DNA from 4 places in the Buttiauxella sp. AC142 genome. Region 1 is predicted to be linked to each of the others. Evidence: predicted binding sites of a transcription regulator. Region 1 holds the regulator's gene; each other region holds the start of a gene.

Region 1 (7,401 bases):
AACTTGCCACTGCACCCAATGCCATCAACCAGGCTTTAGGGTTGATAACCTGAAGTAAACCGCCCTGCCAGAATGGAATAGGAGCCGGAGGCGGCGCATCCGTTTCCAGTTTTTCATAGGTCGCGGTGCCGATTTTCCATGCCAGCCATAATAGGTAAGCACTCCCGGCAATCTTCAGGATAAGGTGCAAAGCAGGATACAAAAGGATTAAGCTACCGACGCCAAAGGCCACCAGCAACAGGATGCATTGCATCCCAAGCATGATGCCAATCATCAACGGAATGGTGCGCATAAAGCCGTAATTGGCGCCGGAAGAAGTCAGTAACATATTGTTTGGGCCGGGTGTAATAGCCGCGACCCAAAGAAAACCAAGCATTGAGAAGAAAAGCGTTTCCATGAAATGGGTGTTCCACACCCGGTAAAGTTAATTAGCAAACTAAATGAAACTAACAGTGTGATATGGCTACGACAAGTCCCGCAGTATTGAATTTTAATCACGAAGAAGATGATCAATTTCGTCCGTTGAAGGGTGTCAGTAATCCGCACCTGCAAACCATGCTTCCGCGTTTGATTCGCCGTCGCTTAAATTTCAAACCTCACTGGCAGCGTCTGGATATGCCGGATGGAGATTTTGTCGATCTTGCCTGGAGCGAAGACCCACGCCAGGCATTGCATAAACCACGGTTAGTCGTTTTTCATGGGCTTGAAGGTAGCCTGCACAGCCCATATGCCCACGGCTTAATCGAAGCCGCCAGCAAGCAAGGCTGGCTGGGCGTAGTCATGCATTTCCGTGGATGTAGCGGCGTGCCAAATCGCATGAAGCGCATTTATCACTCGGGCGAAACTGAAGACGGAAGCTACTTCTTAAACTGGCTCAGTACCCGTTACGGCAAAGTGCCGACGGCGGCAGTGGGGTTTTCCCTCGGCGGGAACATGCTCGCTTGTTTATTGGCTAAACAAGGTGCTGACTGCACGCTACAGGCCGGTGTCATAGTTTCAGCCCCTCTGATGCTGGAACATTGCAGCGCACATATCGAAAAAGGATTCTCGCGCGTTTATCAGCACTATCTTTTGAATCTGCTGAAGAAAAATGCCGCGCGCAAGCTCAGAAGCTATCCGGGCACTCTACCTGTTGATCTGCGCCAGCTTAAAGGAATGCGCCGCCTGCGTGAGTTTGACAATTTGATCACTTCAAAAATTCACGGCTTTGCTGATGCTCTCGACTACTACCGTCAATGCAGCGCGATGCCGTTACTGCCACAAATCAAAACCCGGACGCTAATCATCCACGCCAAAGATGACCCGTTTATGGATCATCATGTGATCCCGGATAAAGCCATATTGCCTGCTAATATCGAATACCAACTTACGCGCTACGGTGGGCATGTTGGGTTTGTTGGTGGGACGTTACGCCGCCCTGAAATGTGGCTTGAGCAACGCATCCCGCAATGGCTGTCTCAATTTTTGGACCAGTAATATGATGATTCCCTGGCAAGACCTGCCTCCCGAAACGCTTGATAATCTGATTGAATCCTTTGTATTACGAGAAGGCACAGATTATGGTGAACAAGAGCGCTCACTTGAGCAAAAGGTGGCTGATGTTAAGCGCCAACTGCAAAGTGGTGAAGCGGTACTGGTATGGTCAGAACTTCATGAAACGGTGAATATCATGGCTCGCGGGCAATTTCGCGGCTAAGCCTGCCTATACTGCATAATACAACTGCCTTCACCCAACCAAACTTGCTACTACCCATGGAGTTGTTGCCTTATGTCAGCCAAACATCCGGTTATTGCCGTAACAGGTTCCAGCGGCGCGGGAACGACCACCACCAGCATCGCCTTCCGTAAAATCTTCCAGCAATTAAACCTACGTGCAGCTGAAGTTGAAGGCGACAGTTTCCATCGTTTCACCCGTCCTGAAATGGATATGGCGATTCGTAAAGCGCGTGACCTTGGCCGTCATATCAGCTACTTCGGGCCGGAAGCCAACGACTTTGGCTTGCTTGAACAAACGTTTATTGAATACGGCAAAACCGGGCAGGGTAAATCACGTAAATATCTTCATACCTATGATGAAGCCGTACCCTGGAATCAGATTCCCGGCACGTTTACTCCGTGGCAGCCGTTACCAGAACCGACTGATGTTTTGTTTTATGAAGGCTTGCATGGCGGAGTCGTTACCCCGCAGCACGACGTCGCCAATGCCGTCGATTTACTGGTTGGCGTAGTGCCGATTGTAAACCTGGAGTGGATTCAAAAACTGGTGCGCGACACCAGCGAGCGCGGTCATTCCCGTGAAGCGGTAATGGATTCCGTCGTGCGTTCGATGGACGATTACATCAACTACATCACGCCGCAGTTTTCCCGCACGCACATCAACTTCCAACGCGTACCGACGGTAGATACCTCTAACCCGTTTGCCGCACGCGGTATTCCGTCATTAGATGAAAGTTTTGTCGTGATTCATTTTCGCGGTCTGGATGATATCGACTTCCCGTATTTGCTCGCCATGCTGCAAGGCTCATTTATTTCCCACATCAATACATTAGTGGTGCCGGGCGGCAAGATGGGACTGGCAATGGAGTTGATCATGACGCCGTTGGTTAAGCGCCTGGCGGAAGGAAGAAATATCAATAATTAGGGCGGCTAAACACCGCCCTTTTCTTCACTCTAGCTTTCAATCACTTCGTAGCTATGGGTGATGTTTACGGCTTTTTCCAGCATCAACGCAACGGAACAGTACTTCTCAGCAGACAAGTCTACCGCACGCGAAACTGCATTATCTTTCAATTCTTTGCCTGTCACAATGAAATGCAGATTGATATGTGTGAACAGACGCGGGGCTTCTTCGCGGCGCTCAGAGGTCAGTTTCACTTCACAATCCGTCACGTTGTAGCGGCCTTTTTGCAAAATAGAAACTACGTCGATTGCGCTACAACCACCAGCGGACATCAGAACCATTTCCATCGGACTGGGTGCTTTATCGCCAGAATTACCGTCCATCAGAATCTGGTGTCCAGAAGCGGACTCCCCAAGGAAGGTTAACCCTTCAACCCACTTCACTCGTGCTTGCATGTTACTTCTCCCGTTGAAAAAATTGTCTTTCAGAGTACGCAGATTCAGCAAATCTGGCAATGGAAGGCGACCTGCGTCAAGCTGAAACGAGACAATAGGAGACACTTGTCAAAAGCTATGCTAAAACAATCCAGATGCTACATCGATACATTGACGTTATGCATGTATGCAGAGGACATCACTAATTACAGGCAGCAAGAATGACTTGCATGCCATCTCCCCAAGGTGGGGAATATTCTAATACTTGCAACGCCAGACAGGATGTTTAGCGTCCTGTCGTTGGTAGCCAGTTATAAAACAGAGGATAACCGCGCATGGTGCTTGGCAAACCGCAAACAGACCCGACTCTCGAATGGTTCTTGTCCCATTGCCACATTCATAAGTATCCATCGAAGAGCACACTGATTCACCAGGGTGAAAAGGCTGAGACGCTGTATTACATCGTCAAGGGTTCTGTGGCTGTTCTGATCAAAGATGAAGAGGGCAAGGAAATGATCCTCTCCTATCTGAATCAGGGCGATTTCATTGGCGAGTTAGGGCTGTTCGAAGAAGGTCAGGAACGTAGTGCTTGGGTTCGTGCTAAAAGTGCCTGCGAAGTGGCTGAAATTTCATATAAAAAATTCCGCCAGCTGATTCAGGTCAATCCAGATATCCTGATGCGCCTGTCTTCACAGATGGCTAGTCGTCTGCAAGTTACATCTGAGAAAGTGGGTAACCTGGCATTCCTGGATGTGACTGGTCGTATCGCGCAGACACTGCTGAACCTGGCTAAACAGCCTGATGCAATGACCCACCCGGACGGTATGCAGATAAAAATTACCCGTCAGGAAATCGGTCAGATCGTGGGTTGCTCTCGCGAAACCGTTGGTCGTATCTTGAAAATGCTGGAAGATCAAAATCTGATCTCTGCTCACGGTAAAACGATCGTCGTTTACGGCACTCGTTAATCTCCGTCTCAAAAATGGCGTGTTGCTTCATAACACGCCTTTTTTGTCTCTAAAAAACTAAATCCGAAACCCGATTAATTGAAGTTGCAGCAAGGCAGCAAGTGAGTTCATCCCGATGAGCTTACTCAAGTAAGTGATTCGGGTGAATGAACGCAGCTAACGCCGCTGCAGCTTTAAGTAAGAAGGGTTTATGTGGCGAAGACTGATCTACCATCCTGAAGTTAACTACGCACTGCGGCAAACGCTGGTGCTGTGCCTTCCGGTGGCAGTAGGTTTGCTCTTTGGCAATCTCCAGTCCGGCCTGCTTTTCTCTTTAGTCCCTGCCTGCTGCAACATTGCAGGACTTGATACTCCCCATAAACGCTTCTTCAAACGCCTGATCGTCGGCGGTAGCCTGTTTGCCGTCAGCAGTTTGATCATGCAGCTTTTATTGCTTTATACCTCAGTGCCGTTGCCGGTGATATTGGCCGTAATGGCGCTATTGCTGGGCGTCACAGCCGAAATCAGCTCCCTGCACGCTCGTCTGCTTCCCGCCTCACTCATTGCCGCGATCTTTACACTCAGCATGGCGGGGAATATGCCCATCTGGAAGCCAATGCTGCTGTATGTCAGCGGTACAATTTGGTACGGCGTGTTTAACTGGTTTTGGTTCTGGATGTGGCGCGAGCAGCCACTGCGCGAATCATTAAGCCTGCTCTATCGCCAACTGGCGGATTACTGCGAAGCCAAATATGGCATGCTAACGCAGCATACCGACCCTGAAAAAGCGCTGCCTCCGCTGCTGGCGCGTCAACAAAAAGCCGTTGATTTAATCACTATTTGCTACCAGCAATTACACATGCTGGCAGCGAATCAGCAAAACGGCTACAAGCGATTACTGCGCGCGTTTCAGGTCGCTCTGGATTTACAAGAACACATTTCCGTCAGCCTCCACCAACCTGCCGAAGTGCAAAAGCTGGTTGAGAAAAGTCACGCTGAAGCCGTGATTCGCTGGAACGCGCAGACCATTGCAGCGCGTTTACGCGTGCTGGCTGACGACATTCTTTATCATCGGTTCCCACAGCGTTTCACGATGGATAAACAGATTGATGCCCTTGAGAAAATCGCGCGTCAAAATCCGGATAACCCGGTTGGGCAATTTTGCCATTATCACTTCAGTCGGATTGGCCGTGTTTTACGCACCCAGCGCCCGTTGTATATCCGTGATTTGATGGAAGACCGGCAGCGTCGCTTGCCACTTTGGGCAGCACTGAAAAGCTATTTATCTTTGAAATCCGCCGCGCTGCGTAACGCCGCCAGATTAGGTGTAATGCTGACCATCGCCAGTATTTTGGGGGGGTTTTTACATCTGCCTAAACCTTACTGGATTTTGATGACGGTAATGTTTGTGACGCAAAACGGCTATGGCGCGACCCGGGTGAGAATTCTTCACCGGTCGGCAGGCACCATTGCAGGTTTAGCGATAGCGGGCATCGCGCTGCACTTCCACTTTCCGCAAGATATCGCGCTGGCCGCGATGTTGATCATTACGCTGGTCAGCTATTTGTTCATTCGTAAGAGTTACGGTTGGGCGACAATTGGCTTTACCGTCACGGCGGTTTACACCCTGCAACTCATCACCCTCAGCGCCGAGCAGTACATCGTTCCGCGCTTAATAGATACGCTGCTCGGCTGCCTGATTGCCTTTGGTGGCATGGTGTGGCTGTGGCCACAGTGGCAAAGTGGTTTACTGCGCCAGAACGCCCACGATGCTCTGGAGCGCGATCAGGATGCGATTCGCCTGATTCTGAGCAGCGACCCGGAACCCACCCCGCTGGCGTATTCGCGAATGAGGGTCAACCAGGCGCACAATGCCTTATTCAACTCGCTCAACCAGGCGATGCAGGAACCTGGATTTAACTCGCACTATCTTGCCGATATGAAACTATGGGTGACGCACAGCCAGTTTATCGTCGAACACATCAATGCGATGACCACACTTGCCCGCGAGCACAACATGTTGACGCCGGATCTCGCCCAGCGTTATTTGCAATCGTGTGAAATTGCGCTGCAACGATGCCAGCAGCGGCTTCAATATGATGGGCCTGGGGAAACCAATGATGCGAATATTCTCGACCCGCTGGAAGGGCTTCCGAGCGGGCCGCTAAGTACCATGGAACAACATTTACAGCGGGTGTTGGGCCACCTCAGCACCATGCATACCATTTCTTCGGTTGCATGGCGTCAGCGGCCACATCACGGTATCTGGCTGAGCCGCTTACGCCGCTCAAATTGACGGGCGATTAAGCGTTAACGACTTTTGCGACCGCTTTGGCAAAGCGCGTCATACCGTCTTCGATATCAGCATCCTCAACAATTAACGCCGGAGCAAAACGCATGACGTCTGGCCCCGCGTTCAAGACCATCACGCCCGCTTCTGCCGCTGCGTACAGGAACTCCCGGGCACGGCCTTTGTAGTGAGGTTTCAACTCAGCGCCAATCAATAAGCCCATGCCACGAATGTCGCTGAACACGTCGAATTGCTCGTCGATTTGCTGCAAATGCTTAACGAACTGCTGGCGTTTCGTCGCAACGCCTTTCAAAACCTCAGGCGTATTGATGATGTCAAACGCCGCACCTGCAACGGCACATGCCAGCGGGTTTCCGCCGTAGGTTGAACCATGAGTGCCAACATGGAACGCAGAAGCAATTTCCTGAGTAGTCAGCATGACGCTGACCGGGAAGCCACCGCCGAGTGCCTTCGCGCTGGTCAGAATGTCTGGCGTCACGCCGTAATGCATGTACGCAAACAACTCGCCGATACGCCCCATCCCGCACTGCACTTCATCGAATACCAGCAACGCTTTATGCTCATCGCACAACTCGCGCAAGCCTTGCAGGAATTCTGGGGTTGCCGCCGTTACACCGCCCTCGCCCTGAATCGGCTCGACCACGACCGCACAAGTATGGTCATCCATCACCGCTTTCACTGCATGCAAGTCGTTAAACGGCACATGAATAATATCGGCTGGCTTCGGGCCAAAGCCGTCGGAATACTTCGGCTGACCGCCAACAGAAACGGTAAACAGCGAACGACCGTGGAAGGCATTATGGAAGGCAATAATTTTGGTTTTATACGGACTATGGCGCGTAGAAGCGTAGTACCGTGCCAGTTTGAAGGCGGTTTCGTTGGCTTCGGTACCAGAGTTCATAAACAGTACGCGTTCAGCAAAAGTAGCATCAATCAGTTTGCGGCCCAGGCGCAACGCGGGTTCATTGGTGAAAACGTTGCTGGTATGCCATAGCGTTTCGCCCTGACTTTTTAACGCTTCCACTAACGCCGGGTGGCAGTGACCTAATGCCGTGACGGCAATCCCACCGGCGAAATCAACGTACTCTT
Region 2 (7,401 bases), 2.3 Mb from region 1:
GAATTGCCATTAATGTTTGATGATATACATATCTTTAGTGTAGATATTGTCCATCGGGTCTTTACCGGTATAACCACCAACCCATGGTTTCACCAGACGGGCATTCACGTAGTAATAAACCGGAACGATTGCAGAATCTTTGCCCAATTGCTGTTCCGCTTTATCGTATGCAGCAGCACGTTGCGCATCATCAGTTGCTTTCAGCGATTCCGCCATGATCGCGTCAAACGCTGGGCTCTTATAATGCGCGGTGTTCATTGAGCTTGTTGAAAGCATCGTGTTCAGGAAGGAAGTCGGTTCGTTGTAATCCGCACACCAGCCAGCACGCGCAACGTTGTAGTTGCCCTGGTGACGGGTATCAAGGAAGGTTTTCCACTCCTGGTTTACCAGCTTAACGTTCACACCGAGGTTTTTCTGCCAGATAGATGCGGCAGCGATAGCCAGTTTCTTGTGCAGATCTGAGGTGTTGTACAGCAAATCGAAGGTCAGCGGTTTATCTTTGGTGTAGCCCGCTTCAGCCAGCAATTTCTTCGCTTCTTCGTTGCGTTTTTCCTGAGTCCAGGAGAACCACTCAGGCTTAGTCAGTTTTGCACCGTCAGCGTAAGGAGGCGTGTAGCCATAAGCTGGCAGGTCGCCCTGCGCTTTCACTTTATTAACGATGATGTCGCGATCCAGGCCCAGTTTCAGAGCGGTACGCACGCGCGCATCATTGAACGGAGCTTTCTGGTTGTTGATTTCGTAATAGTAAGTACACAGATACGGGTCAACGTGAACTTCAGCTGGAATTTCTTTTTTCAGCTTCTGGAACAGTTCGATTGGCAGGTTGTTATAGGTCATGTCAATCTCGCCGCTACGGTAGCGGTTCACATCCGTCACTTCGGAAGAGATTGGCAGATAAGTAATTTGTGAAATAACAGTTTTCGCGTTATCCCAATAATTAGTATTACGCTCCATGACAATGCGTTCGTTAACCACCCAGTCTTTCAGTTTGTAAGCGCCGTTGCTTACGATGTTTGCAGGTTGGGTCCACTTCTCACCAAACTTCTCGATGGCGGTTTTATTCACCGGGGACATCGCCGGGTTGACCAGAAGTTTGTAGAAGTAAGGAACAGGCTCGCTCAGAGTGACTTCCAGAGTGTGGTCGTCAATGGCTTTTACGCCCAGTTCACTTGGTTTCATTTTGCCGTCGATGATGGCATCAACGTTTACGATATGGCCGTATTGCGGGTAGCTTGCGTATGGCGAAGCGGTGTTTGGATCAACCAGACGCTGCCAGCTATAGACGAAATCTTGCGCGGTAACAGGTTCGCCGTTAGACCATTTCGCATCTTTACGCAGATGGAAGGTCCAGACTTTAAAATCTTTATTATCCCAGGACTCTGCTACGCCCGGAATTGGGTGGCCGTCTTTTGGAGAAGTAATTAATAAACCTTCAAACAGGTCACGACTCACGTTTGACTCAGGAACACCTTCAATTTTATTTGGGTCCAGAGACTGTGGTTCAGCACCGTTGTTTCGAATCAACGTTTGCTTTTCTGACAGTTGAACACCTGCAGGAACTTCGGCCGCCATGGCCACATTGCCTACGATAAGCGCGGATAAAATGCTTGCTGCTACCAGACTTTTTTTTGTGATGATGGACATTGTGTTGATACTCCACTCATTATAATTACCGACCCGAAAGCCAGCCTCTTCCCCTCTGGGGGTTCCTTAACAGTGCAAGAGCGTTATGCAACTGCCAGGTTGTTCTTCTGTGTTACTTGCTATCACCGACTTTATTTGGGGGATGCTCTTATTGGCACCCTGCTCCGTCGATTCTTAATCAACCTACCCTGTTCTCAGGTTGATATTGATGAGTCATCTGTAAATGAAACATTTTTCAGATAATTGTGTTGCCCGGAAAGTATCAAAAGCGCCTGATGCCCGCCAATACAATTTGCAAATTTGTTAAGCATTTCTCTTTTATCTAGTCAGCATCACATTTGTAGATGTGCCATATCGGCGCACTTTCTCTGGCTAACTGATTAAAAATAAAAGAGATAGTAGCGTGATCGCGTGCAGATGCTTTTCAGGTTTTTGGCACCATAAGGCAATTCACAATAAATTAACAATTGGTTGTTTTTTAGCACATTCATCTACAAGAGAGCTTGATTAACTAATATCATCTCAATAAAGCCGCAGCAAGTATCATTGTGTAGTGTGAGTGAAATAACGATGCGATTGTGAATTTTATGTACAACGGAAGAAAATCAAGGCGGCTAATACCCCGTTTCCAAAGCATTTTCTTATGATTGATTTTTAAAATAAACGATGCGGGATTGTTCTTAACAGATGAGTTTTGGTGGGAAGTTAACAAGAAAAAAGCAGAATGGTTATTCTGCTTTTTCATATATCAGATTCAGCAGAACTAACTTAGCAATCCGGGGAAGATAGTTTTCAGACCGGTGACAATAAATTCAATCCCCAAAGCCATCAATAACAACCCCATAATACGGGTGATGACGTTAATGCCCGTTTGCCCCAGCAGACGTACTAACCATGGCGCAAGGCGGAAAACCAACCAACAACAGAAAGCAAATAGTGCAATAGCAATCGTAAAACCGATTAAATAATTCCAGCTATGGTAGCGCGTTCCCCAGACAATGGTAGAACTGATTGCACCAGGGCCGGCCATTAGTGGTAGTGCCAGGGGAACAACACCTACGCTTTCGCGAATAGCACTTTCTGACTTCTCTTGTTTGTTCTGTTTATCTTCCCCGAGCTTACCGCTAATCATCGACATCGCAATAGTCACGACCAGAATCCCACCGGCAATACGGAAAGAATCTATTGATATACCGAATAACTGAAGAATGCCGTCACCGAGGAACAATGACGTCCATAAGATGATAGCTACTGACAGATTTGCAGTAAGGTTGGTTTTATTCCTCGCTACCGCGGTTTGGTAGCTGGTCATGCTAATAAAGACGGGAATAATCCCCACCGGGTTTACCAGCGCGAACAAGCCAATAAAGAACTTAAAATAGGTAGGCAAATCAAACAAGGATTGAGCCACTAAAAACTCCGCAAATGAACGTAGCAAAGGCCGGCGTAATGTAATGGAAAACAGTTGCTGGCGCTACGCCCTTTCGTAGCATAGATAACTACTTTTAGAAGCAAATGCGATATTAATCAATAATGTTACCCGCTTGTTGAAAATATGGTAGTTTGTTTTGTCTTAGCTGTGACTAAAATTTTAAAGATTTATCAGTAACCTGATTCTGGCGTGCTGAATGGAGTCAGCCTTAGGATAATGTGATTTACATCACAAAAAACCTACTCAGAAGTGAGTACTCTTGGATACATCTGAAGAGCGTATAATTCAGACCATGAATAGGTTTTTTCGATAAGGCTCTTTTAGTAAATCAGCAGGTCGTTTTGGGAAGTTTTTGGATAGTCGTGGCTCGTGGTTTTACGCAAGCTGTTGCCCGCTGACTATACTGTCGTCTCGAGCAGCTCATTTACTAAAAGAGTTTAAACATTATCAGGAGAGCATTATGGCTGTAACTAATGTCGCTGAACTTAACGCACTTGTAGAGCGCGTCAAGAAAGCCCAGCGTGAATATGCCAACTTTACTCAAGAGCAAGTTGATAAAATCTTCCGCGCCGCCGCTCTGGCTGCCGCAGATGCTCGAATCCCTCTCGCGAAACTAGCCGTTGCCGAATCTGGCATGGGTATCGTTGAAGATAAAGTGATCAAAAACCACTTTGCTTCAGAGTATATCTACAACGCCTATAAAGATGAAAAGACCTGTGGTGTTCTGAGTGAAGACCAGACCTTCGGTACTATCACCATCGCTGAGCCAATCGGTATCATCTGCGGTATCGTTCCGACGACTAACCCAACTTCAACGGCTATCTTTAAGTCTCTGATCAGCTTGAAGACTCGTAACGCGATCATCTTCTCTCCACACCCACGTGCAAAAGACGCGACCAATAAAGCCGCAGACATCGTTCTGCAAGCTGCAATCGCTGCGGGTGCTCCTAAAGATCTGATTGGTTGGATTGACCAGCCATCTGTCGAACTGTCTAACGCTCTGATGCACCACCCAGATATCAACATGATTCTGGCTACTGGTGGCCCAGGCATGGTTAAGGCTGCATACAGCTCCGGTAAACCAGCCATCGGCGTAGGCGCAGGTAACACTCCAGTTGTTGTTGACGAAACTGCCGACATCAAACGTGTTGTTGCTTCTATCCTGATGTCTAAAACCTTTGATAACGGCGTAATCTGTGCTTCCGAGCAATCAGTTATCGTTGTTGACTCTGCTTATAACGCAGTGCGCGAACGTTTTGCATCCCACGGCGGCTACATGCTGCAGGGCAAAGAGCTGAAAGCTGTTCAGGACATCATCCTGAAAAACGGCGCGCTGAACGCAGCTATCGTTGGTCAGCCAGCAACCAAAATTGCTGAACTGGCAGGCTTTACAGTACCGGCTGACACCAAGATTCTGATTGGTGAAGTTAGCGTTGTTGACGAATCTGAGCCATTTGCTCACGAAAAACTGTCTCCAACTCTGGCTATGTACCGTGCTAAGAGCTTCGAAGATGCAGTTGTTAAAGCTGAGAAACTGGTTGAGATGGGCGGCATCGGCCACACCTCTTGCCTGTACACCGACCAGGACAACCAGCCAGAGCGCGTTAAGCACTTCGGCGACAAAATGAAAACTGCACGTATCCTGATCAACACCCCTGCTTCACAGGGTGGTATCGGTGACCTGTACAACTTTAAACTCGCGCCTTCCCTGACTCTGGGTTGTGGTTCATGGGGTGGTAACTCCATCTCTGAGAACGTGGGTCCTAAGCACCTGATCAACAAGAAAACCGTTGCTAAGCGAGCTGAGAACATGTTGTGGCATAAACTTCCGAAATCTATCTACTTCCGCCGTGGCTCTCTGCCAATCGCGCTGGACGAAGTGATTACTGATGGTCACAAACGTGCGATGATCGTTACCGACCGTTTCCTGTTCAACAACGGCTATGCGGACCAGATCACTTCTGTTCTGAAAGCAGCTGGCGTTGAAACTGAAGTCTTCTTCGAAGTAGAAGCTGACCCAACTCTGACCGTGGTACGTAAAGGTGCAGAACTGGCGAACTCCTTCAAACCAGACGTGATCATCGCGCTGGGCGGCGGTTCACCAATGGATGCTGCGAAAATCATGTGGGTTATGTACGAGCACCCAGAAACTCACTTCGAAGAACTGGCTCTGCGCTTCATGGACATCCGTAAGCGTATCTACAAGTTCCCGAAAATGGGCGTAAAAGCGAAAATGATCGCGGTTACCACCACTTCCGGTACGGGTTCAGAAGTGACTCCGTTTGCAGTTGTAACTGATGATGCAACTGGCCAGAAATACCCACTGGCTGACTACGCTCTGACTCCAGACATGGCGATTGTTGATGCCAACCTGGTAATGGACATGCCTAAGTCCCTGTGTGCATTCGGTGGTCTTGATGCCGTAACTCACGCACTGGAAGCTTACGTTTCTGTTCTGGCGAGCGAGTTCTCTGACGGTCAGGCTCTGCAAGCGCTGAAACTGCTGAAAGAAAACCTGCCAGCATCTTACAACGAAGGCTCTAAAAACCCAGTTGCTCGTGAGCGTGTACACAACGCTGCGACCATCGCGGGTATCGCGTTTGCGAACGCCTTCCTGGGTGTGTGTCACTCAATGGCTCACAAACTGGGTTCTCAGTTCCACATTCCTCACGGTCTGGCGAACGCCCTGTTGATCTCCAACGTTATCCGTTATAACGCGAACGACAACCCAACTAAGCAGACTGCATTCAGCCAGTATGACCGCCCACAAGCGCGTCGTCGTTATGCTGAAATCGCAGACCATCTGGGTCTGAGCGCACCGGGCGACCGTACTGCGGCTAAGATTGAGAAACTGCTGGCATGGCTTGACAGCATCAAGGCTGAACTGGGTATTCCTAAGTCCATCCGCGAAGCTGGCGTTCAGGAAGCTGACTTCCTGGCTCACGTTGACAAACTGTCTGAAGATGCGTTCGATGACCAGTGTACCGGTGCTAACCCACGTTACCCACTGATCTCTGAGCTGAAACAAATTCTGATGGATACCTTCTACGGTCGTGAATTCTCCGAAGAAGGCAACGAAGCAGCACAGGCTAAAACAGCAGCTCCTGCCGCTAAAGCTGACAAGAAAGCGAAGAAAACCGCTTAATTGTTATCGCTAATAAAAAACCCGCCTCGGCGGGTTTTTTTATATCTGCATCTTTCAAAATCACACTGTAAAGCGTTATACAGCCTTCAAGGGGAAAGCCTTCCCTTTCCCTTCATTTAGTTTTTTAAGCGCCCTGAATGCCTTGTAGGGAGCCTTTTTGCAGCGCTTCTTTGTAATGCTTGCGGCATACCGATACATAGCGTTCATTACCACCGATAACTACCTGTTCGCCCTGGTTATACGGGCGACCTTCGTGATCAAGTCGCAACACCATGCTCGCCTTGCGGCCACAGAAACAAATGGTTTTTAATTCCACCAGCTTATCTGACCATGCCAATAAATATTGGCTCCCGCCAAATAGTTCACCCTGGAAGTCAGTGCGTAATCCATAACACAGCACGGGAATATCAAGGTCATCTACGACATCTGATAAAGCTAATACTTGATCTCGCGTCAGGAACTGGCATTCGTCCACCAGGACACAATTCACGGCATTACGTTGATGCTCATCTCGTATTTCATTGAACAATTGAGTTGAAGCATTGTAGAGCTTTGCAGGCGACGACAATCCAATACGAGAACTCACCTTTCCAGAACCAAATCGATTGTCAATTTCTGCGGTATACACCAGCGTGCGCATTCCGCGCTCTTGATAGTTGTATGAAGATTGCAGTAATGCAGTGGATTTCCCCGCATTCATTGCGGAATAGTAAAAGTAGAGTTGCGCCATTGGTCAGCTAGCCTGAGTTAAAATGTAAATATTATTAACACGGATTATATCATAAGCCGTTACAGAGTTGCCGCTACCTGATGGTAGTATGGAAAATTCCTGCATTATCGGGCCGATATATAAATCTCACAGCGCATTGGTTCGGCATGCCGGTTGTTTAAAAGCCATCATGCAGCACTTAACTTACGGAGTTTTCAGTGTTTTCCCCACTATTCCTTAAAGTGTGATGAATCGCTAATAATAATGTTCTATTAAGAATATCCCCTGGAAAGGACAATAATACCAAAGGTTGATATTTCGCCATTAATGCTCTTATGGCTCAATTTACTGCACCAACAACCCATGACTCTATCAGGGTTGTTGAAGAAAAATTGAGTTATCCACGTTTTGTTTACCACGCATGTAAGTCAAAATTTAAGTTAATACGCTTTTATAAATCGACAAAATATT
Region 3 (7,401 bases), 3.5 Mb from region 1:
AAAGAGTCGCCATTCTAACAAAAGCTCACTCAATACCAACCTCTCAAATCAATATTGGTGGAGTAGGACGAACGGGGGATTCTTTTGTTGTTGATGCCAAAGACTGGTGATATCACCGCCACCCTGCTCAACAATGCGGTCGCGAAATTGTTCGCTGGTTAGCGTTTCGCGCTGGGCGCGCATCGCAAATAACGTGGGAAGCGTGACGCCAGAAATCACCTCGCAATGAGAATGTTGGTGGCTCATCAGTGCCGCAGTACGGTATGGCGCCGCACCGGTTTGATCGGTCAGAAAAACAACGCCGTCGCCAGAATCGCAGTTATACAACGCATCGCACATCATCCGGCTCAGCATATTGGTGCTCAGCCCTTTCCAGTAATTCACCGCGCAGCATTGCGGCTGTGGGCCAAAGCGTCGCTCGATTGCATCCAGCATATCCTGAGCATAGTAGTCATGACCGGCAATAACCCAACCTAACATGGCGTTCTCCTTTTCGCAGAGCGCAAGTGTGCCAGAGCGAAAAGTAAGCTCCCTGATGCTAATCAAAACTGAGTAAGAAAATTCTTCGATAACCCCCCATTTCGGGGGGTATAGATGTTAGCTGCGCAGGCCGCGACCGCGTTGAATCAGATACCAGCACAGAATGTAGAAGGCCAGGATAAAGCCCACCAGCACCGCAACGGTAAACAACAGCGGCACGTCATTGATGCCGAGGAAACCATAACGGAAGCCGCTAATCATATACACCACCGGGTTAAGGTGAGACAGCGCTTTCCAGAAAGGTGGCAGCAATGAAAGAGAGTAGAACACGCCGCCTAAATAGGTCAGCGGAGTCAGCACGAAGGTGGGAATCAGGCTGATGTCGTCAAAGGTTTTGGCAAACACGGCGTTAAGCAAACCGGCCAGCGAGAACAAAATGGCGGTCAGTAACAGCGTCAACGCGACAAACAGCCACGAGTGAACCTGGAATGGCACGAAGAACAATGAAACAGCCGTCACCAGAATGCCGACACACAGGCCACGCGCCACACCACCGCCAACGTAGCCCGCGATGATAATATGCGTTGGAACCGGAGCCACCAGCAACTCTTCAATATTGCGCTGGAATTTGGCGCTAAAGAATGAAGAAGCCACGTTGGCATAAGAGTTGGTGATCACCGCCATCATGATCAGACCCGGCACGATAAATTGCATGTAGGTGAAACCATGCATGGAGCCGATCTGCGAGCCAATCAGATTACCAAAGATAATAAAATACAACGTCATGGTGATAACTGGCGGCACTAAAGTTTGAATCCAGATACGCGTAAAACGGTGAATTTCTTTGGTCCAGATACTTTTTAACGCGACCCAATAGAGATGCATCATGCCTTTCCTCCTTTCGGGCCGTTAACCAGCGTGACGAACAACTCTTCCAGACGGTTAGCTTTGTTACGCATACTTAACACCTGAACTCCCTGCGAGCTTAACTGGCTGAATACGCTATTAATCCCTTGCTCACGCAGCACTTCCACTTCAAGTGTTGAGGTGTCCACCAGGCGATACTGGTAGCCATCGAGTTTTGGCAACGGGCTTTTCGGCGCAAGATCGAGAATAAACGTTTCTGATTTCAGCTTTGAAAGTAATGACTTCATCGAGGTGTTTTCTACCAGCTCGCCGTTTTGAATAATACCGATATTGCGGCACAGCATTTCTGCTTCTTCAAGATAGTGAGTGGTCAGAATTATGGTGGTGCCTTTATCATTCAGATCCTTCAGGAAGCCCCACATCGAGCGGCGAAGTTCGATATCAACACCCGCAGTTGGCTCATCGAGGATCAGCAGTTTTGGCTCGTGCATTAAGGCGCGGGCAATCATCAAACGGCGCTTCATGCCGCCGGATAACATACGCGCACGTTCGTTGCGTTTTTCCCACAGATCGAGCTGTTTCAGGTACTTTTCGCTACGCGCGATGGCATCCGCACGTTCGACGCCGTAATAACCCGCCTGATGCACCACAATTTGCTGCACGGTTTCAAACGGGTTGAAGTTAAATTCTTGTGGCACCAGTCCGAGCTGACGTTTAGCGTTAACCACGTCTTTTTCCAGGTCGTAACCAAACACACGAACCCGGCCAGAAGTTTTGTTAACCAGCGAACTGATGATACCGATGGTGGTGGATTTCCCTGCGCCATTGGGCCCCAGCAGCGCATAAAAATCACCTGCTTCAACACGAAGATCTATGCCACGCAGCGCCTGAACACCGCCGGGATAGGTTTTCGTTAACTGTTCCAGTTCTAATGCAATTGTCATGGATATACGGTTACCTTGTCCGGTACAAAAAAGTTAAGCTGTTTAAAAATTATTTCAGTTGCACTATCAGTTGCCCTATATTACCTCAACGCACTTCTTCCGTTACAGGTTGTTAACTTCCATGAAAGACATAGATACCCTCATCAGCAATAACCAGGTCTGGTCAAAACTGATGGAGGACGAAGACCCGGGCTTTTTCGAACGTTTGTCTCAAGCCCAAAAGCCTCGCTTCTTATGGATTGGCTGTTCTGATAGTCGTGTACCCGCAGAGCGTCTGACCGGGCTTGAGCCTGGCGAGTTGTTTGTTCACCGTAATGTCGCAAACCTGGTTATTCATACGGACTTGAATTGCCTTTCCGTTGTGCAGTATGCGGTTGATGTTCTTGAAGTTGAACACATTATTATTTGCGGTCACTACGGATGTGGCGGTGTACAAGCGGCGGTTGAGAACCCGGACTTAGGGCTTATCAACAACTGGTTGCTGCACATTCGCGATATCTGGTTCAAGCATAGCTCGCTGCTGGGAGAACTCCCACCGGAGCAGCGCCTGGACACACTTTGCGAGCTGAATGTGATGGAACAGGTTTATAACCTCGGTCATTCCACCATTATGCAGTCCGCGTGGAAACGCGGGCAAAAAGTGACAGTTCACGGTTGGGCTTACGGTATTCACGATGGTCGCCTGCGCGATTTAGAAGTCACCGCTACCAGCCGTGAATCGCTGGAGCAAGGTTACCGCAGCGGGATTTCAAACCTGCAAAACTCCCATATCAGCCATAAGAATAGAACACCTTCGCAGTAAGTCAGATAGCAAAAAGGGCCTTAATGGCCCTTTTTTAATGGATGCTATCGACTTATTCGTCCAGCAGAACCACTTTGCCGACGTACGGCAGATGGCGATAACGCTGAGCGTAATCAATACCATAACCCACTACGAACTCGTCAGGAATGGCGAAACCAACCCACTCCACGTTCACGTCTACTTCGCGGCGTTCCGGTTTATCCAGCAGCGTACAAATAGCCAGTGATTTTGGCTCACGCAGGCTCAGGATCTCACGCACTTTGCTCAAGGTATTACCGGAGTCGATAATATCTTCGACGATCAGCACGTCTTTACCGCGAATATCCTCATCAAGGTCTTTCAGGATTTTCACATCACGGGTGGTAGACATGCCGCTGCCGTAACTCGATGCGGTCATAAAATCGACTTCGTGGGGCACTTGCACTTCACGGCACAAATCCGCCATGAACATAAATGAGCCACGCAGCAGGCCAACCAGCACCATATCACTACCGCTATCACGATAATGTTCAGTGATCTCACGACCCAGTTCAGCGATACGGGCTTTGATCTCCGCTTCGGGGATCATCACTTCAACAGTATGTTTCATAGTTATAACCATATGATTTAAAAATAAATCATTCGATGTCGGTCAAATATCAGCCAACACAAAATATTCAGGCCAGCAGTATAACAGCAAAACCCATTCCCGTGCCCAATTGGTAAAAAAGCCATTTATGTGATGAATATCACACTTGTTAATAACTATAATGAATTGCTATCAAACTTTTAAGAGCGTGATAATTGTGAAAACAAATAACAGTGGTTCGCGAGTCATCGCAACCTTAACAGTCCTGTTTGCGGTACTGAGCGGACTGTATTTATTAATTGGCGGGATATGGTTAGTGGCAATTGGTGGGTCCTGGTACTACCCAATTGCAGGCGCGGTGATGCTCATCACCGCATGGTTACTTTGGCAACGTAAAGCTCTGGCACTTTGGATTTATGCCGTATTACTGCTTTGCACCGTCGCGTGGTCTGTCTGGGAAGTCGGTTTCGATTTCTGGGCATTAACCCCGCGTTTAGACGTTCTGTTCTTCTTCGGCGTGTGGCTACTGCTGCCGTTTGTGTACCGTCAGCTGATTAAGCCATCAGCGGGTGCGGCTCCGGCATTGGGCGCGGTATTAGTCATCACCGTGATTGGGCTGGTCTGGGCGGTATTTAACGACCCGCAAGAGATCAACGGCACGCTCAGTGCTGATGCTCAAACGCCTCCGGCGGCGAGCGCCACCATTCCGGATGCCGACTGGCCTGCGTATGGTCGCAACCAGGAAGGCCAACGCTACTCCCCTTTAAAGCAGATCAACGATAAAAACGTCGGTGAGCTTAAAGAAGCGTGGACCTTCCAGACCGGTGATGTGAAGCGCCCTACCGATCCGGGTGAAATCACGAACGAAGTGACCCCGATTAAAATCCGCGACACGCTGTACCTGTGTACTGCGCACCAGCAATTATTTGCACTGGATGCCGCCACCGGTAAGCAGAAGTGGAAGTTCGATCCGCGTCTGGATACCAACCCTTCGTTCCAGCACGTGACCTGCCGTGGCGTTTCTTATCACGAAGCGACAGCGGCTAACTCAAGCCCGGATTTGGTTTCAGACTGCCCACGTCGAATCATTCTTCCGGTGAATGATGGCCGCCTGTTTGCGATTAATGCCGATAACGGTCAGCTGTGCGAAAGCTTTGCTAACAAAGGCATTCTGAATCTGCAAACCAACATGCCGGTCACCACGCCGGGTATGTATGAGCCGACTTCGCCGCCAATCATCACCGATAAAGTGATCGTGATTGCAGGTGCTGTGACGGATAACTACTCGACGCGCGAGCCGTCTGGTGTGATTCGTGGCTTTGATGTGAACAGCGGCAAGCTGCTGTGGGCATTCGACCCGGGTGCGAAAGACCCGAATACCGTTCCGGGCGATGAACACCACTTCACCATTAACTCGCCAAACTCCTGGGCACCTGCGGCCTACGACGCGAAGCTTGATTTGGTGTACCTGCCGATGGGTGTTACCACGCCAGATATCTGGGGCGGGAACCGCACACCGGAACAGGAGCGTTATGCCAGCAGCATTCTGGCGCTGAACGCCACCACCGGCAAACTGGCCTGGTCTTATCAAACAGTTCACCATGACTTGTGGGATATGGACATGCCATCGCAGCCAACGCTTGCGGATATTACCGTTAAAGGCGAAACCGTTCCGGTTATCTACGCGCCTGCGAAAACCGGTAATATTTTTGTGCTCGACCGCCGTGACGGCAAACTGGTGGTTCCAGCTCCGGAAAAACCAGTGCCACAAGGTGCTGCAAAAGGCGATTACGTGACGCCAACTCAGCCGTTCTCGGATTTGAGTTTCCGTCCGAAGAAAGACCTGAGCGGTGCGGATATGTGGGGTGCCACGCTGTACGACCAGATGGTCTGCCGCATTATCTTCCACAAGCTGCGCTATGAAGGCATTTTCACACCACCGTCTGAGCAAGGCACACTTGTGTTCCCAGGTAACCTGGGGATGTTCGAATGGGGTGGGATTTCGGTTGACCCGAATCGTCAGGTTGCGATTGCCAACCCAATGGCGCTGCCGTTTGTTTCCAGGCTGATGCCTCGCGGCCCTGGCAACCCGATGGAGCCGCCGAAAGATGCCAAGGGTTCAGGCACTGAAACGGGCATCCAGCCACAGTACGGCGTACCATATGGCGTGACGCTGAATCCGTTCCTCTCTCCGTTTGGTTTGCCGTGTAAGCAACCGGCATGGGGCTACATTTCTGCGGTAGATTTGAAAACCAACGAAGTGGTGTGGAAGAAACGTATCGGTACTGTTCGCGACAGCTCACCGCTCCCACTGCCGTTTAAAATGGGGATGCCGATGCTTGGCGGCCCAATTTCTACCGCCGGGAACGTGTTGTTTATTGGCGCAACCGCAGATAACTACCTGCGTGCGTACAATATGAGCAACGGTGACAAGCTGTGGGAAGCACGTCTGCCAGCTGGTGGACAGGCAACGCCGATGACTTATGAAGTGAATGGCAAACAGTACGTGGTCATTTCTGCGGGCGGCCATGGTTCGTTTGGAACGAAGATGGGCGATTACATCGTCGCTTACGCTTTGCCGGACGCGAAGTAATTTAGTGGGTTACGCCCTCATCCCGTCCTTCTCCCCCTGGAGAAGGAGAAACCAATTCCCTCTCCTGTGGGAGAGGGTTAGGGTGAGGGCGTAATCGCTACGCCACCGTAAACCCAAGCATCATGCCGGTATCTTCATGTTCCAGCAGATGGCAATGCGCCATATAGGCCTGCTCTTTCGCAGCCGCATGTTCAAAGCGCACTAACACTTCACTACGCCCGCCTTCCACACGAACCGTGTCTTTCCAGCCCTGACGGTGAGCCTCAACCGACTTACCATTTTCGCTCAGAATGCGGAACTGCGTGCCGTGAATATGGAACGGGTGCAGCATCATGTCGCCTTCACCGGAAATCGTCCATTTCTCGTACTTGCCTTTCTCGACCGCAAACGCAGGCGTGTTCATATCAAATGCTTTGCCGTTAATCTTATTGGCATTATGGAAGTCAAAGCCCTGCTGGCCGTGATTCATACCACCATGATTCATTTTGCCATGGTCCATCTTTCCGTGGTCCATATTGCCCATCATGCTGCCATGCCCTGCCATGTTCATGCCCGCCATCGCCTGCTGGCCATATTTGTCCATCAGCGCTTGCATCCCCATCATGTCCAGCATCGGGTCCATCATCAGCTGTAACCAACGCTCGGTAATACCATCCGTAGCAGGAATTGCGGGAACGTTAGCCAGCTTGTCAGGCATATCGCCGGATGCGGCAATAATCAGCGGTTGAATACGCACCACAGGCTGCGGTTTGTCGAACGGCGCAACCGTCATACCCATTTGTTTAACCGGGAGTGTGACGATATCGAACGCTTTGCCGTCGCGGGTATCGACCAGCACTTCGAAACGCTCGCCCATCAGCATTGGCAGTTCGGTCACTTTTACCGGCTCCGCCAGTAAGCCACCGTCGCTGCCAATCACATACAGTGGGCGATTGTCGCTGGCGGCAATATTCAGAGAACGGGCATTACAGCCATTGAGCAGACGTAAACGCAGCCAGCCGCGCGGGTTAGCATGTTGCGGATACACCGCGCCGTTGCACAGCAACGTATCGCCAAACCAACCGACCGCAGCACTCATTACGTCCAGTTGGTAGTCAATTTGGCCGTCAGCCGCAAAACGTTTGTCCTGAATAATTAATGGCACATC
Region 4 (7,401 bases), 1.5 Mb from region 1:
TCAGTGGGTAATCCAGCGAGGTTATCGACTGAATCCCTAACAGACCCATCCCCGGCCATGAGAAGACGCTTTCTGTTACGTAAGCCCCAACCACCAGCTCGCCAAACGAAATACCAAACAACGTAATAACCGGCAGGAGGACGTTTTTCAGCACGTGGCGGAACAAGATTGAGCGTCGCGTGGCGCCATACGCCAACTGGGTTTGCACGTAATCAGCCGATAATTGAGTGATGGTGTTGGAGCGGATGTAACGCACATAAGTGGAGAGGTTATAAAAACTCAGGGCGATACACGGCAAAATGGCGTGGCGCACCACATCCAACCAGGAGTCTTCCGCACCGATGGTGCGCATTCCCATGCTGGGCAGCCAGTTCAACTGAACGGAAAATACGGTAATCAGCAAAATGCCAAACCAGAAAATTGGCACCGAAATACCAATGTAGGCAAACATATTCAGGAAGTGATCGAGCCAGCGGTGCTTGTACGCTCCCGCCAGTAACCCCAATGGGATCGCCAGTATCATCGCAATAATCAGCGATGCGCCCATTAAACCAAGCGTGGCCGGAATGCGCTCGGCAATCATGGTTAATACCGGACGATGGTAAATCAGCGAATAGCCTAAATCCCCATGCAGGACATTTTTGAGCCATAGCAGATATTGCATAAATAGCGGTTTATCAAGCCCGAGGCTCTGGCGGATACGCTCGATATCCTCCGGGTTCATACGCGGCGTGATATAGGCCTGAACCGGGTCTCCAGGTGCTAGTTTAACCAGCAAAAACGACACCAGCGAAATGAAGAACAACATCGGCACTAATTGCGCCAGGCGTCGAACTAAAACATTATTCATACTGCCTCAAAATTGACTCAAGCAATGTCGGATGACGCTACGCTTATCCGACCTACAAAAAGTGAATTGCCCTTGTAGGGGGGATAAGCGCAGCGTCATCCACCATTATGCCTTCATCAAAAAGGGTCTCTCAGGAGAAACCCTTAAAGATAAAGTTAATTATTGTTGATAGATTTTTGACAGGTCCTGGAACATGTAAACAGGCTTAGGTTCTGCCTCTTTGGTTCCGGCAAAACGCTTATCTACTGCAACAACCGCGTTGGTATAAGCAATCGGATACCATGCCATGTCGTTAGCAACGGTCTGCTGGATTTGTTTATAAATCTCAGCGCGTTTCGTTTTGTCGGTTTCGGTCGCACCCTGGTTCCACAACGCATCGAACTCCGGGTTCTTATAATGCGCGTAGTTATAGGCTTCGTTGCTCATATACAGAGATTTATAACCGTCAGGTTCCATCCCCATAATGTAGCCACCCAAACTCAGCTCGTAGTCGGTGTTTTTCATATCCAGGCTGCGTTGGGACATCGCGTTAGCATCGAGTGGCATCAGCTCAACCGCGATACCGACGTTTTTCAGCTGCTGTTGAATATACAGCCCCATGCTTTCCTGGGTTTTATTGCTGTTGATATAAGCCAGACGCAATTTCAGATTAGCAGGCGCGCCCGCTTCTTTAAGCAACGCTTTGGCTTTTTCAGCATCGAACTTATAGGGTTCAACATCGTTGGTTTGATACAGCGTATCTGGCGTCAGAATAGAAGCAGCCGGTTGCGCGTAGTCGAGCGAAGAAAATGCCGCCTGCACCAGTTCGTCTTTATTGATGGCATAAGCAATGGCCTGACGTAGCGCCTTGTTCTTCATGCTGTCGATGTTCTGGTTAAACGTCATGTACGCCAGACGCCCTTCCGGATAAATCACGAAATCAAATTTCCCGGTGGTTTTCAGGCGAGTGACATCCTGCGGATCAATCATCTTCATGTTGATTTCGCCATTTTGCAGCGCAAGATTGGCGGAGTTGCTGTCTTTAGCGAAACGGTAAGTCACGGCATCTAGTTTTGGTTTACCGTTCCAGTAATCGTCAAAACGCGTCAGCGCGTAATATTGCCCGGCGCGATATTCTTTGAATTTAAAGGGACCTGAACCGACGGGAGCATCGTTTTTAGCGCTCTTTTCCAGGTCGCCATTTTCGCTGGCAAATACATGCTGCGGGATCGGGTAAATTTGAACCAGGGTGCCGACAAACGCCGCGCTCACCTGTGGCAGCGTGAATTTAACGGTCTGGTCATCAATTTTGCTGACCTGAATAGGTTTGCCACCATAAACAAACATGCTGCGGAAGAAACTGTGCTGCTTCTCATCCAGCAATTTGTTGAAGGTAAAGACGACGTCATCAGCTGTAATGGCTTTGCCATCCTGCCACTTCAGATTCGGTTTGAGTTTTAAAACGTATGAGAGGTTGTCTTCTGAAGGTGTCAGGCTTTCAGCCAGGCCCCATTCAATTTTGTCACCGTTGAAGCTATAAAGCGGCGCATACAGCGCTTGCATAATCGTCAGCGTAGTGCGGTCGCTGGCGTACAACGGGTTCATGGCTAACGGGTCACCGGTGGTTACGCCAACAATTAAATTGCCGCCATCCTGGGCTGCTTGTTTTGCTGGGGCAGGACTCGCCGCAGTTTCGGTTTTCGCATCGTCACAGCCAGAAAGGGCCAGGGCCAAAGAGGCAAACAGCGCAGATAACAACAGGGGTTTACGCATTTATTCACGGACTCCGTCTCAATTAGAGACCGCATAGTGCACCAGCCATACCCACAATGTAAATAAGTGTAAAAAGCATAACGTTATGCGAAAAAGTGCTAAAGCAACAAATGTGGATATAACGCGAGCAACTGACAATTAAAAGCCAGATTTCAGGCATAAAAAAACCTGCCGCAGCAGGTTTTTCTTCAGGCTGACAAATCAGAACATGCCAGCTGGCGGTACATCTTTAAAGGTCTTGCAGTATTGTTCAAACATGCTTTTCAGGATTTTGCGCATTTTCATTGTGTGCTCCAGTTTTTTTGTTTTGCAGATGTTGCTCGTTATGGGGCTAATAATATGACATCCGTCACACAAATCAATAGTTTTGTGATGCACATCACACATTTTTCTTGTGGATTTTACAACTCCGTCACATGAAATGGCTTGCAAATCCAACACTTAACTGATTAATTGGCTCAATTAATTTTTAAAACATTATTTTAATTTTGAGTTTTACTCATGACTAACTCCCCTTCTCCGGCACCTAAACGTGGCATTTCAGGTATGGCACTGTTGGTTGCTGGCGCATTTTTCATGGAATTTCTCGACGGAACCGTCATTGCTACCGCGCTGCCCGAAATGGCAAAAACATTTGGGGTGGATGCCGTCGATCTCAACATCGGCATGAGCGCCTATTTGCTGACGCTGGCGGTGTTGATTCCAGCCAGCGGCTGGATTGCTGACCGGTTCGGCGCACGCAAAATATTCACGCTCGCGCTGGGTATTTTCACCTTTGCCTCGGTGCTGTGTGGCATCGCCAATACGCTCGAGCAGTTTGTTGCCATGCGTATTTTACAGGGCGTTGGCGGCGCGTTGATGGTGCCTGTCGGGCGACTTGCCGTATTGCGCACAACTCCCAAGCATTTGTTGATAACCGCGATTGCCACATTAACGTGGCCCGCGCTGGTGGCTCCGATCATTGGCCCGCCGCTCGGGGGGTTCATCACCAGTTATGCGTCGTGGCGCTGGATTTTCTATATCAACCTGCCGTTGGGATTAATCGCGATGGCACTGGCATGGCGGTTGATTCCTGATATCCATGATGACTCCCGCCGTCCGTTTGACAGCATTGGTTTTGCCAGTACCGCCATTGCCATGATTAGCCTGGTGTACGGGCTGGAAATGCTCGGACAATCGCAAGTCAATGTGCTGCCAACAGTGAGTATTCTCATGGTGGGTGCGGCGGCACTTTGGTTCTCGCTCAGGCATTTTAAACGCGCAGAACACCCGATGATTCGCCTGGAAGCATTAAAGGTACAAACTTTTGGCGTGACGATGTACGGCGGTTCACTGTTCCGAACCTCCATCAGTGCTGTGCCGTTTTTGCTGCCGCTGCTGTTTCAGGTTGGCTTTGGGATGGACGCGTTCCATTCAGGTTTACTGGTTTTAGCGGTATTTGCCGGGAACCTCGCGATGAAACCGGCAACCACACCGTTGATACGCGCGTTAGGCTTTAAAAAGCTGCTGATAATTAATGGATTGCTGAACGTCGCTTCTTTGCTGGCTTGTACATTTCTCACCCCTGACACCGCCGCATGGCTGACGATGGCGATACTGTTTTTTGGCGGTATGTTCCGCTCAATGCAATTTACCGGAATCAGCACCCTCGCCTTTTCCGATGTGCCATCCGCGCAAATGAGTTATGCCAATACGTTATTCAGCACGGCAACGCAGCTTTCTGTGGGGTTGGGAATTACGCTTGGCGCAATTGGAATTCGGTTAGGGGAAAAAGTCAGTCAGTGGCTGGATATTACCCATATTCCTGGGTTTTCAATCAAGATTTCGTTTGTGATGATCACGTTAATTTGCCTGCTTGGGCTGGTTGATTTGCTGCGTTTACCCCGTGATGCAGGAAGTAGCGTGTCTAAAAAGCAGTGAGTGAAAGTACAAAAAATTAAGGCCAGCAGAAGCTGGCCTTACGTATTTTCAGAAATGATTAAGCAAGGATTTCGCGAACGAATGCTTCAATTTCTTTGTTCTGGCAATTCTCGAAGAAACACTGCTGGAAACGCTCACCAGACACAGCGGTTTTCACCAGTTCTGGGTCGATAGCACGCAGCGTATCCAGATAGTTTTCTTTCACAACAGCGGCTTTAACCTGGTTCAGGATACCGGCGTTACGAACCTGCGGCTCTTTACGCTCAATTGGGTAGCCTTCGCCTTTACGGCCTGTGAACGCTTTTTCGAACATATAGCGTACGTTCAGTTCTGCACCCCAGCCAAACCCTTTCGCGAATGCCAGAGACAGCGCATTACCGTTGTTGATTTGAGAGAACAGGAACGCATCGGCTGGATCCAGGCAGTAGCCACACACCACACCTGGGTGGATGTTCAGTGACATCATTGCGCCCTGGCCAGTGCCACAACCGGTTACGACAAAATCAACCGCTTTAGAGTTCAACAGAATGCTGGCCATAATACCGAGGTGGATGTAAGTCAGGTGGTGATCCTGCTCATCGCTCATGCCTACGTTGTAAACCGGGTACTCTTTTTCAGCAGCAACCGCATTCAACTCATTAAGAATGATGGCGTTTTTTCCAGCCTGACTGTTTTCCATCATCAGTGCTATTTTCATTTCCGTCTCCTGATTGGGTCACGGGATTTCCCGCGGTGAATAGCTTGGTATGCAGTAACGATACTATCTAGCAAACATACTTTCAAATTTAATGAAATTTTGTTTCAAAAAATAAAGGTGTGCTCACACTTCTGCATTTTGATGATAGCTCAGTCTCCAGATCAGGCCGATTTGGCGATGCGGAACATCGCCACAATGTCGTTTAGCTGGTGCGCCTGTTGCTCCAGATCAACCGACGACAACGCAGATTGGTGCACCAGACTCACGTTTTGCTGTGTCACCGCATCCATCTGTCGAACGGCAATCCCCACTTGCCCTATGCCTTTGCTCTGTTCCCCCGAGGCATTGGCAATATCGCCCATAATATTGTTCACTTGCATTACAGCATCGAGGATTTCGCCCATTGCTTCGCCGGCCTTTTTCACCTGCTCTGAACCGGTGTAAATGTTATCGACGGACTCTTTAAGTAACGTTTCAATTTCTTTTGCCGCCAGAGCACTGCGCTGTGCGAGATTTCGAACCTCACTGGCCACCACCGCAAATCCCCGTCCTTGCTCACCCGCTCGCGCCGCTTCTACGGCGGCGTTGAGCGCCAGAATATTGGTCTGGAAGGAAATACTATTAATGACCGTGGTGATATCGACAATTTTGTGTGAACTACTGGTGATGGTTTCCATGGTCGTCATGACTTTTTTCACCGACTCTCCGCCATTGCGTGCGGTTTGAGTGGCGTTTTTTGCAAGATGACTCGCATGGTTGGCATTTTCAGCATTGAGTGTAACGGTGCTGCTTAATTGCTCCATGCTGGCCGTCGTCTCTTCCAGAGCCGCGGCGAGCTGTTCTGAACGAGTGGATAGTTCGCCGTTTACACCAGCAACTTCAGTGGCATTCCCTCGAATGGTATTTGCACTGGTGCGAATATTGGAAACGGCTTTTCCCCAGTTGGATTGCATTTTTTGAATCGGCGAGACCATCAGACCGATACAGTTACTGCCTAAATCCGGTAATTCTGTTTCCAGCTCGCCGCGCGCCAGAATATGCATATGCTCGCGAATGCTCTCGACGGGTTTCACCAGGCAGTGATAAAGGTAACGTTCTGTCACCAGCGTAATAATCACGCTTGCCACGACAGAAGCCCCGAGTAAGAACTGAATAATATCTATCCATCTTGCTTGTGCGGCATTCAGGGCAATGTTTTGCTCAAGATCATTTAAAAACCACAATGCCAGGCCGGAAATAGCCAGCCAGGCAACCGTCGAGAAGATGAGTATCAGTACCACCATGACGCGGATTTTGATATTGCGAATAAAATTCATGTGATGTATTTCCCCGGTGAAAAAATGAAATTAACTTCCTGCATCAGCTGAGATCGCTTCATCGTCGTCTATTCGGTTTTTGTATGACAAACTGAAGTTAAACCATGCATTATCTGTATTGTCGGCACGATTCAGCCAAACTTGATGCCCGCCATGATCAATTTTTAATCAAATCATTAATGTTACTGTTGATTACTATTAATTAGCCTTCTCGCTTTAATTTGCGTTAGGTCTTATTTAATGACGCACCTTAAATGAAATTACCTCGCTTTATACTGATGCTCATTTTCTATTTTTCTGCGTGCTAAAATAATAAAAAATACTCGGGTATCAGCGTGATGAAAATTGTCTATTTAGTTTTAGCCACCGTGTTATTAACCGGTTGCACCATCAATAAAACACCGCAACCGGTCAAAGGCAGCGAAGTCGCTGGCGTGGTCCGTCTGGGCTTCGATCTTGCTCCCTTACAAAACGGAAAAGTAGATACTTACATTGCTCAATCAGCGGCCAGCCATCAGTGTCAACAATGGGGCTATGTTTCAGCTTTCCCTTATGGCGAGCCAATCAAAACCTGTAGCGTGCGCAGCGGGGCGCTGTGCCTGAATCAAAAGGTAACGCTTGAATACCAGTGTCACGGAACGGGAATGGAAACGTTCCTCAGAGATGAAATGATTGTTCAGTAATGCATATAAAAACTTGTCGATAATTATCGACAAGTTTTAAATAGCAATCATTCTTATTCCATTTCAGAATTGGTATTTAAAAAAGAATAATATTGGCAACCATTCTCATTACGATAATTTAATTAACATTCTCTTTGCATTATTGAAATAATAAAATTAAAGTAGCGCTATTATTGAGAAGCG

Evidence for each region. The regulator CRP, encoded in region 1, controls carbon source genes, mostly activating them, when cyclic AMP is high. The targets are predictions, from matches to a motif close to ATGTGANNNNNNTCACAT.
Region 2: adhE (bifunctional acetaldehyde-CoA/alcohol dehydrogenase) is a predicted target of CRP. The motif match lies at 3,293-3,310, and genes of this name have one in related genera.
Region 3: hpt (hypoxanthine phosphoribosyltransferase) is a predicted target of CRP. The motif match lies at 3,810-3,827, and genes of this name have one in related genera.
Region 4: azuC (stress response protein AzuC) is a predicted target of CRP. The motif match lies at 2,970-2,987, and genes of this name have one in related genera.

What each region holds. Positions count from the first base shown of each region.
Region 1 is NZ_CEEDCH010000001.1:4,139,373-4,146,773, forward strand. It holds gene AC0IWZ_RS19340 (LysE family translocator) at 1-397, opposite strand, end outside; gene AC0IWZ_RS19345 (hydrolase) at 460-1,476, shown strand; gene AC0IWZ_RS19350 (YheU family protein) at 1,478-1,696, shown strand; gene AC0IWZ_RS19355 (phosphoribulokinase) at 1,769-2,641, shown strand; gene AC0IWZ_RS19360 (OsmC family protein) at 2,671-3,075, opposite strand; gene crp (cAMP-activated global transcriptional regulator CRP) at 3,390-4,022, shown strand; gene AC0IWZ_RS19370 (YccS/YhfK family putative transporter) at 4,213-6,297, shown strand; gene argD (bifunctional acetylornithine/succinyldiaminopimelate transaminase) at 6,305-7,401, opposite strand, start outside.
Region 2 is NZ_CEEDCH010000001.1:1,811,090-1,818,490, reverse strand. It holds gene oppA (oligopeptide ABC transporter substrate-binding protein OppA) at 10-1,644, opposite strand; gene AC0IWZ_RS08295 (YchE family NAAT transporter) at 2,408-3,055, opposite strand; gene adhE (bifunctional acetaldehyde-CoA/alcohol dehydrogenase) at 3,537-6,221, shown strand; gene tdk (thymidine kinase) at 6,346-6,951, opposite strand.
Region 3 is NZ_CEEDCH010000001.1:623,045-630,445, reverse strand. It holds gene AC0IWZ_RS02840 (PTS sugar transporter subunit IIA domain-containing protein) at 49-480, opposite strand; gene AC0IWZ_RS02835 (ABC transporter permease) at 598-1,368, opposite strand; gene AC0IWZ_RS02830 (ABC transporter ATP-binding protein) at 1,365-2,291, opposite strand; gene can (carbonate dehydratase) at 2,413-3,093, shown strand; gene hpt (hypoxanthine phosphoribosyltransferase) at 3,146-3,682, opposite strand; gene AC0IWZ_RS02815 (glucose/quinate/shikimate family membrane-bound PQQ-dependent dehydrogenase) at 3,843-6,254, shown strand; gene cueO (multicopper oxidase CueO) at 6,352-7,401, opposite strand, start outside.
Region 4 is NZ_CEEDCH010000001.1:2,641,665-2,649,065, forward strand. It holds gene AC0IWZ_RS12265 (ABC transporter permease) at 1-850, opposite strand, end outside; gene AC0IWZ_RS12270 (ABC transporter substrate-binding protein) at 1,010-2,602, opposite strand; gene azuC (stress response protein AzuC) at 2,804-2,887, opposite strand; gene AC0IWZ_RS12280 (MFS transporter) at 3,104-4,522, shown strand; gene AC0IWZ_RS12285 (RpiB/LacA/LacB family sugar-phosphate isomerase) at 4,581-5,219, opposite strand; gene AC0IWZ_RS12290 (methyl-accepting chemotaxis protein) at 5,381-6,535, opposite strand; gene yecR (YecR family lipoprotein) at 6,874-7,218, shown strand.